2 regions of the Aeribacillus sp. FSL K6-2848 genome follow, and region 1 is predicted to be linked to the other one. Evidence: riboswitches for the same ligand, from Rfam matches in the RefSeq annotation. Region 1 holds a riboswitch; the other holds the start of a gene.
The links. Region 1 has a riboswitch for cobalamin ahead of metE (5-methyltetrahydropteroyltriglutamate--homocysteine S-methyltransferase). Riboswitches for the same ligand answer to the same signal wherever they lie in the genome.
Positions count from the first base shown of each region.

Region 1 (4,127 bases):
GTTTAAAGATATAATAAAATGTAATCTTTTTTAAAGGGGGATTTGATGAAGAATCGAAACATTATGGATTGGCCGACCTTTATCGGGGCGCTGCTTTTGCTGTTAATTGTAGCCGCTCCATTAGCAGTATTCCCTGAACAAGGCGAAGCCATTGTATTAGCTGCCAGCAGCTTTTTAACACAAAAATTTGGAATATTGTATTTAATCATGGGTGCAGCAGTATTGATTTTTATTCTTTATGTTTCTTTTAGCCGATACGGAAAAATCAAACTGGGGGATCCTTTAGAAAAGGCTGAGTTTCCGACATTATCTTGGGCAGCTATGCTTTTTTGCGCTGGAATTGGATCAAGTGTTCTTTATTGGGGAACGATTGAATGGGCTTACTACTATACGGGACCTCCATTTGGCATCGAACCTAGATCAAAAGAAGCCGTTGAATGGGCGGCCGCATATGGAATTTTTCATTGGGGACCGACGGCATGGGCCATCTATTGCCTCCCTGCCCTGCCAATCAGCTATTTCTATTATGTAAAGAAAAAACCGGTGTTAAAAGTAAGCGAAGCGTGCCGGCCTCTCATTGGCAAAAAAGCAGATGGACCAATAGGCAAAATCATTGATGTCTTGTTTATGTTTGGTTTGCTGGGCGGAGCTGGAACGACACTCGCTTTAGGGACGCCGCTCATTACAGAAGGAATTCATGAACTTTCCGGCATCGAACCTTCGATGACACTCCAAACAGTGGTTTTGCTTATTTGTACATTGATCTTCGCAGCAAGCGCTTACTCCGGTTTGCGGAAAGGCATTAAAATTTTGAGCGACATCAACCTATGGCTTGCCGTATTATTGTTGGTGTTTGTCTTCCTTGCCGGCCCGACCGTCTTTCTGGCGGAAACGGCCGTCAACAGCATCGGCATCATGCTTGATCATTACATGCGGATGTCTTTATGGACTGAACCTTTTAACAGTTTAGGACCGTTTGAACGAACAGGCTTTCCGGAATCATGGACGGTATTTTATTGGGCTTGGTGGCTCGTGTACGCTCCATTTGTCGGCTTGTTCGTCGCTAAAATTTCAAAAGGACGCACTGTCCGCGAAATGACGCTCGGAACAGTAGTATATGGAACGCTCGGCTGCATTCTCTTTTTTGGGATTTTAGGAAACTTTGGATTATTTTTAGAACTGACAGGCCAATACCATGTAACAGCTACATTAGATGAACATGGCGGATCAGCAGCCATTATCGGAATATTGAAACAATTGCCGTTAAGCAACATTGTGATTGCCGTATTTACTGTGCTTGCCGTGATCTTTTTAGCAACAACGTTTGATTCAAGCTCTTATATTTTAGCATCTGTTGTCCAAAAAGAAGTTGCCGATGAACCTTTGCGATGGAACCGTTTATTTTGGGCTTTTGCTCTTTCCGTTTTGCCGCTTATTTTAATGTACCTCGGCGGATTGTCCACATTGCAGACTGTTAGCATTATTGGCGGTTTCCCTTTGTTGTTTATTTTTGTCCTTTTAGCCGGTTCTTTTATCAAAGCGGCAAACCAAGATTTTTATTCCAGTAAATCTCAATTATTTAAAATGTATCCTAAAAAGAAAGGCGTGAAAAGAAACCTTCTCTCGAAATAACTGTTTTCCGGAAAAATCCCAACCGCTGTAAAGACCCGCAGAAAACCTTTATGTTCTGGCGGGTTTTTGTCATGTAAAGCGGAAGAAATCGCAAGCCATCTACTTTCCTAAAAAATTTTTCTTTTTAATTGCAAATGTGGTGTTGAAAAATAAAAAAAAATCCTCTATTCTGATAATTATAGTTTCATATGTGTACCAGCAACAGGTGCGTCATATTGCAGCCGCAATATGCGCTTAAAAGGGAAGTTTGGTGAAATTCCAACACGGTCGCGCCACTGTGATGGGGAGCTTTTGATCATCAGCCACTGTTTCTGCCAGAGAAATGGGAAGGAGATCAAAAGCGTTGAACCTAAGTCAGGAGACCTGCCTGTTGTATGCACTACGACCTACGCGTCATAGGGAGGAGTGAGAAGCCATGTTCATGTTGAAACCATTTGGGTGCCTCAACACGAGCTAGGATATCCAGTCCCTCTTTTATTAGCGTAAAGAGGGCTTTTTTATTGTGTTGAGCAAAAATCAAATGGGAGGTTTTCGTAATGGCAGCCATTAGTTCAAATCTTGGCTATCCGCGAATTGGCGAACGCCGGGAATGGAAAAAAGCTTTGGAATTATTTTGGAATGGAGACATTTCTGAAAGCAGCTTACTGGAAACGTTGAAAAAGATCCGTCTTTCCAACTTAAAGAAACAGCATGAAAGCGGAATTGAGCTGATTCCCATAGGAGATTTTTCGTTTTATGACCACGTTCTCGATACTGCTTTCATGTTTGGATATATTCCTTCGAGGTTCCAGCATATGGATCCCCGTTCCATCAAAACATATTTCGCAATGGCAAGGGGATCCGAAGAAGCCGAGGCTTTAGAAATGACAAAATGGTTTGATACAAATTATCATTATATCGTTCCGGAACTGGAAAATAAGCCGCCTGCTTTTTTGGAAAACCGTCTGCTCAAGCTTTACAATGAAGCAAAAGACGAACTAAATATTGAGACAAAACCTGTTGTTTTAGGGCCGATTACTTTTTTAATGCTGGCGAAAAAATATGAAAAACGAGATTTTTATAAGCATTTATCTGCTTTCATCCCAGTTTATATTCAATTGTTGACAGAGTTGCATCAAGCAGGCGCAAAGTGGGTGCAAATCGATGAGCCTGTTCTCGTTCAGGAAATTGATGAGTCATTGATTCCGTTGTTTAAAGAAGTGTATGAAGCTTTTCACGAAGCGAATCCATCTTTGAACATACTGTTGCAAACTTATTTTGAAAGTCTTTCTCACTATCAACATATCGTTTCATTGCCTGTTGCTGCTATCGGTCTTGATTTTGTACATGATGGGGGAGCCAACAGTGCAAACATCCAAAAATTCGGGTTTCCAAAAGACAAAATATTGGCTGCCGGTTTAATCAGCGGCCGCAACATATGGAGGGCATCATTAGAAGAAAAAGCAAGCAAAATTGATTTTCTCGCTCAGCATGTTGATGTTGATCGATTGATCATTCAACCTTCCTGCAGCTTGCTCCATGTGCCGGTTACCGTAAAAAATGAACACGAATTGCCGGAAATTTTAAAAAATGCTCTCTCCTTTGCAGACGAAAAATTAAGTGAAGTCCATCAGCTGACACAATATGCAAAAGGTGAATTAAGTATAAGCGATTTACGATACGATGACCGTTATTACACGCAATTTATGAATTCTGATTTTCGGACAAACCGAAACGTGCAAGAGGCAGCCGCCAAGATTGAATCCTACCCGACGAACCGTGTGGACTTTTCTGTTCGGCGCAAGCTGCATAAAAATAGATGGAACTTGCCAATTCTACCGACAACAACGATCGGCAGCTTTCCGCAAACGAAAGAAATCCGCCAAACCCGTTTAAAATGGCGGAAAGGCGAATACACAAACGAGCAGTATGAATCGGTCATCAATAATGAAATAAAAAAATGGATTGACATTCAAGAGCAGCTCGGTTTAGACGTATTCGTCCATGGGGAATTTGAACGGACCGATATGGTGGAATATTTCGGAGAAAAACTAAAAGGAATTGCTGTTACCAAAAACGGCTGGGTGCAATCTTACGGTTCGCGCTGCGTCAGACCGCCGATCATTTATGGCGACGTTGCCTTTGATCAGCCGATGACCGTCAAAGAAAGCGTCTATGCCCAATCATTGACGGACAAACCTGTAAAAGGAATGCTGACTGGACCTGTCACCATCTTAAACTGGTCTTTTGTCCGTGATGACATTAGCTATGCGGACGTTCTTCGCCAGATTGCCCTTGCCATCCGCGAAGAAGTATTAGCTCTGGAGAAAAACGGCATAGGAATGATTCAAGTTGATGAACCTGCTATCCGTGAAGGGCTGCCGTTAAAAAGATCGAAGCAAAATCAATACATCGAAAACGCCGTCGAAGCTTTCAAACTTGCCACCAGCTCCGTCAAACCGGAAACACAAATTCATACTCATATGTGCTATTCCCAGTTTGAAGATATGATGGAA
Region 1 covers NZ_JBBOQQ010000001.1:4,135,419-4,139,545, forward strand. The annotation lists gene NSS70_RS19830 (BCCT family transporter) at 46-1,632, shown strand; cobalamin riboswitch at 1,819-2,017, shown strand; gene metE (5-methyltetrahydropteroyltriglutamate--homocysteine S-methyltransferase) at 2,169-4,127, shown strand, end outside.

Region 2 (4,127 bases), 770 kb from region 1:
TTCCCTTTGCGTTTCGCCTCTACGACAAGGCGGATGGGAAAAGCAAGGGTCAATGGGCCATCGAGATGCTTTCTTCTTTGGATGTGCACGGTTCTGTTTATGTGCTGATGGATTCTTGGTACCCATCGAAAACACTCGTGGAAGCCTGCCTGAAAAAAGGATTCCACGTCATTGCGATGCTCAAGACGAATCGGGTTCTTTATCCAAAAGGCATCGCCATCCAAGCCAAACAGTTTGCCCGCTATATCGAACCGAACGACACCCATCTCGTCACGGTGGGAGAAGAGCGTTATCGCGTGTATCGCTACGAGGGAGCGCTGAAAGGTCTCGATGATGCCGTTGTGTTGTTGGCTTGGAAAGCCGATCAGCCGATGACACCTGAACATCTTCACTGCGTCTTGAGCACCGACCGGGAGCTAAGCGATGAAGAGATCTTGCGCTACTATGCCCAGCGTTGGTCGATCGAATGCTTTTTTCGACAAGCGAAAGACCAGCTGAAGCTCGATGGGTACCGCGTTCGTCAACGTCGGGCGGTGAAACGGTATTGGATCTTGGTGCAACTCGCTTATGTGTACAGTATGGTCGAATCCAACAGCGATTTCTCTACCGGGCTTGACTTCCTTCGAAAGAAGAAAGGACATAGCCTCGTGGAGTTTATTTACGATGCAGCGAAACAAGATATTCCCATTGATGTCGTTAAAAAACAGCTTCATGTGGCATAAGGGGTACTCCGTTTGTCTCTTTTTACATGGTAATTATTGTAATGAAAATTGCTCAACTACAGTAATTTAAACTCTGCTTTATGTATATTTCTCTTCTCAACACAAATAATATTTTCTGTAAAAAAATCAAAGGAGGAACAATCATATGGCTCTCATTCCTTACGATCCTTTTTCTGAGATCAACCAATTTAGACGAAACATGAATCGCGTTTTTTCTGAAAGCTTCCCGCATTTTTTTGAAAACTTTGAGACTATGAATACCCCCCGGCTTGATATTCATGAAACTGCTAATGAAGTAATTGTTACGTGTGATTTGCCCGGCCTTGAAAAAAAGGAAGACGTTGACATTCATCTTGATCGCAACGTTCTTACGATCAGCGGCACAATTCAAAGAAGCAAAGAAGTAAAGGAAGAAGAAATGCATAGACGCGAACGGTTTGTAGGGCGGTTTCACCGCGCTGTTGCATTGCCGGCAAATGTAAAAGAAGAAGAAGTGAGCGCGACATATAAAAATGGCGTTTTGGAAATCCGTATTCCAAAACAAACCGAAAACAACAAAAAGAAAATTGATATTCAGTTTCATTAATTGTTTCGTGAGGTTGCAAAATTTCAATCAGCCTCACTTTTTTATTGCAATTTTCGCCAAGTACGATTATGATGAATATATAACATCAAAAATCTATATATTGTGTAATCAAAAACAATTAAATACTATATATTGAAAACCTAACGACAAAGGTGCTGTTTTCAGCTTAAAAGGGAATCCGGTGAGAATCCGGAACTGTCCCCGCAACTGTGAGTGCTACGAAATGAATAATCCACTGTACGTTTCGTATGGGAAGGATTCAAAGTAGGATGAAGCACGAGTCAGGAGACCTGCCTTTGTCCGAACGTTTCTAATTCTTCGGGGGTTGGGAAGATGAAACGATGGTTTGAATGGAGTAGTTTCGCCTTGTAAACTGCCTCCCTTTTAATCATCGTTTGATCCGCTCAGCTTCCTGAGCGGTTTTTTATTTTGATAAGGAGGATGTTTGATGAATATTACGAAAGCATTAAATCTATACGAGGTTTTTCAAAATCATTTTAACAGGAGCGATTGGGAGCTTTATCTAAGACAGCTTGAAAAAAAGTTTCCATCCCTTTCCTTTCATGAATACAGCGAGAGAGTGTCGACAACCCTACAATACCAGCAGATTGATGATCTTGAAAAATTTACAAACCTGCTGATTATTGAAGCTTTAGCAAACATTTCGGAAAGTGAGCCGGATTGGACTTTTTTAGCTGCACACGTATTTCTTGAAAAAATTTACTATGAAGCGAGCCAAAACAGAAATTACAACCAACCGGGCTACGGCGATTTTTATTTGTTAATCGAAACATTAACCGATCTTGGAATCTACAGCCCTCTTTTGCTAGAGCATTATTCAAAAGAGGAAATTATGGAGCTGGGAAATGCCATTGATCCTGAGAAGGACAAGCTGTTTACATACATCGGATTAAGGACCCTTTACGACCGGTATTTAGCTAAAGATTTTCATAAACGAACATTTGAGCTTCCACAGGAACGTTTTATGATCATCGCTATGACGTTAATGATCAACGAGCATCCGTCCAAACGTTTGCATCTTGTAAAGGAAGCGTATTGGGCATTGAGCCATTTATATATGACGGTTGCAACACCTACATTGGCTAATGCAGGAAAATCAGTCGGTCAGCTTTCAAGCTGCTTTATTGATACGGTAGACGACAGCCTTCAAGGCATTTATGATTCGAACACTGATATTGCCAATGTTTCTAAAAGCGGCGGAGGCATTGGAGTTTATTTAGGGAAAATCAGAAGCCGCGGAAGCGATATCCGGGGGTTCAAAGGAGTTTCATCAGGTGTCATTCCTTGGATGAAGCAATTAAATAATACGGCAGTGAGCGTCGACCAGCTCGGCCAAAGAAAAGGAGCAATTGCCGTTTATTTGGATGTTTGGCATAAAGATATTTTCGCCTTCCTAGATGCAAAATTAAATAACGGAGACGAACGGCTGCGCACCCATGATTTATTTACAGGTGTATGCATTCCTGACCTATTTATGGAGCAAGTTGAAAAGCGCGGGGACTGGTATTTGTTCGATCCCCACGAAGTTCGCAAAGTCATGGGATTCAGTCTGGAAGATTATTATGATGAAGAAAAAGGTAACGGCAGCTTTCGGGAAAAATATTTTGAGTGCGTGAATCATCCTTCCTTATCTAAAGAAAAAGTGCCTGCGATTGAAATAATGAAACGGATTATGATCAGCCAGCTTGAAACGGGAACGCCTTTTATGTTTTATCGGGATGAAGTGAATCGAAAAAACGCAAACAAGCATGCCGGCATGATTTATTGCAGCAATTTATGCACAGAGATTGCGCAAAATCAAAGTGCTACTACTGTTGAAGAACAATATGTCGAAGATGGAAAAATTGTCATTGTGAAAAAGCCCGGCGATTTCGTCGTCTGCAACCTTTCTTCCATCAACTTGGCACGGGCTGTTCCAGACAACGTTCTGGAACGTTTAATCCCTATTCAAGTGCGGATGCTGGACAACGTTATCGATTTAAATAACATTCCGGTATTACAGGCAAAGCTTACAAATGAAAAATACCGTGCAATCGGTCTTGGAACGTTTGGCATGCATCATTTATTTGCACTAAAGGAAATTACATGGGAAAGCGACGAGGCAGTCCAATTTGTCGACCAACTATATGAAAAAATTGCGTATTTAACCATTCAGTCGAGTATGGAGCTCGCAAAAGAAAAAGGCGCATACCCTCTCTTTAAAGGCTCGGAGTGGGATACAGGGCGATATTTTGAAATCCGCGGTTATACGTCAAAAAAATGGCAGGAATTAAAGGAAAAAGTGCAGACTTTTGGGATTCGCAACAGCTATTTAATGGCGGTCGCACCGAACGCATCGACCTCCATTATAGCCGGAAGCACAGCAAGCATCGATCCAATTTTCCAAAAAGTTTATTCAGAGGAAAAGAAAGACTACAAAATTCCAGTTACCGTTCCCGACTTAAATGCGAAAACGACTTGGTATTATAAATCCGCTTATTTGATCGACCAAACATGGAGCATCAAACAAAATGCAGTGCGCCAGAAACATATTGACCAGTCCATTTCCTTCAACTTTTACGTCCTAAACACGATTAAAGCGAAAGAATTGCTGGAGCTTCATTTGACAGCTTGGAAATCCGGATTAAAAACAACGTATTATGTCCGTTCGACATCAAGCGACATTTATGAATGTGAATCATGTGCAAGTTAAGGAGGAAGTAATATGGAGCAAACATTAACAAAACGAGTTATTATGGATCCTGATGCACCAAACCGTTCAACAGCAATAGTGAACGGAAAATGTTCCAACGTGCTCA
Region 2 covers NZ_JBBOQQ010000001.1:3,363,970-3,368,096, forward strand. The annotation lists gene NSS70_RS16220 (IS701 family transposase) at 1-722, shown strand, start outside; gene NSS70_RS16225 (Hsp20/alpha crystallin family protein) at 868-1,308, shown strand; cobalamin riboswitch at 1,442-1,620, shown strand; gene NSS70_RS16230 (ribonucleoside-diphosphate reductase subunit alpha) at 1,757-4,021, shown strand; gene NSS70_RS16235 (ribonucleotide-diphosphate reductase subunit beta) at 4,034-4,127, shown strand, end outside.
Region 2: another riboswitch for cobalamin. It lies ahead of NSS70_RS16230 (ribonucleoside-diphosphate reductase subunit alpha); the one in region 1 lies ahead of metE (5-methyltetrahydropteroyltriglutamate--homocysteine S-methyltransferase).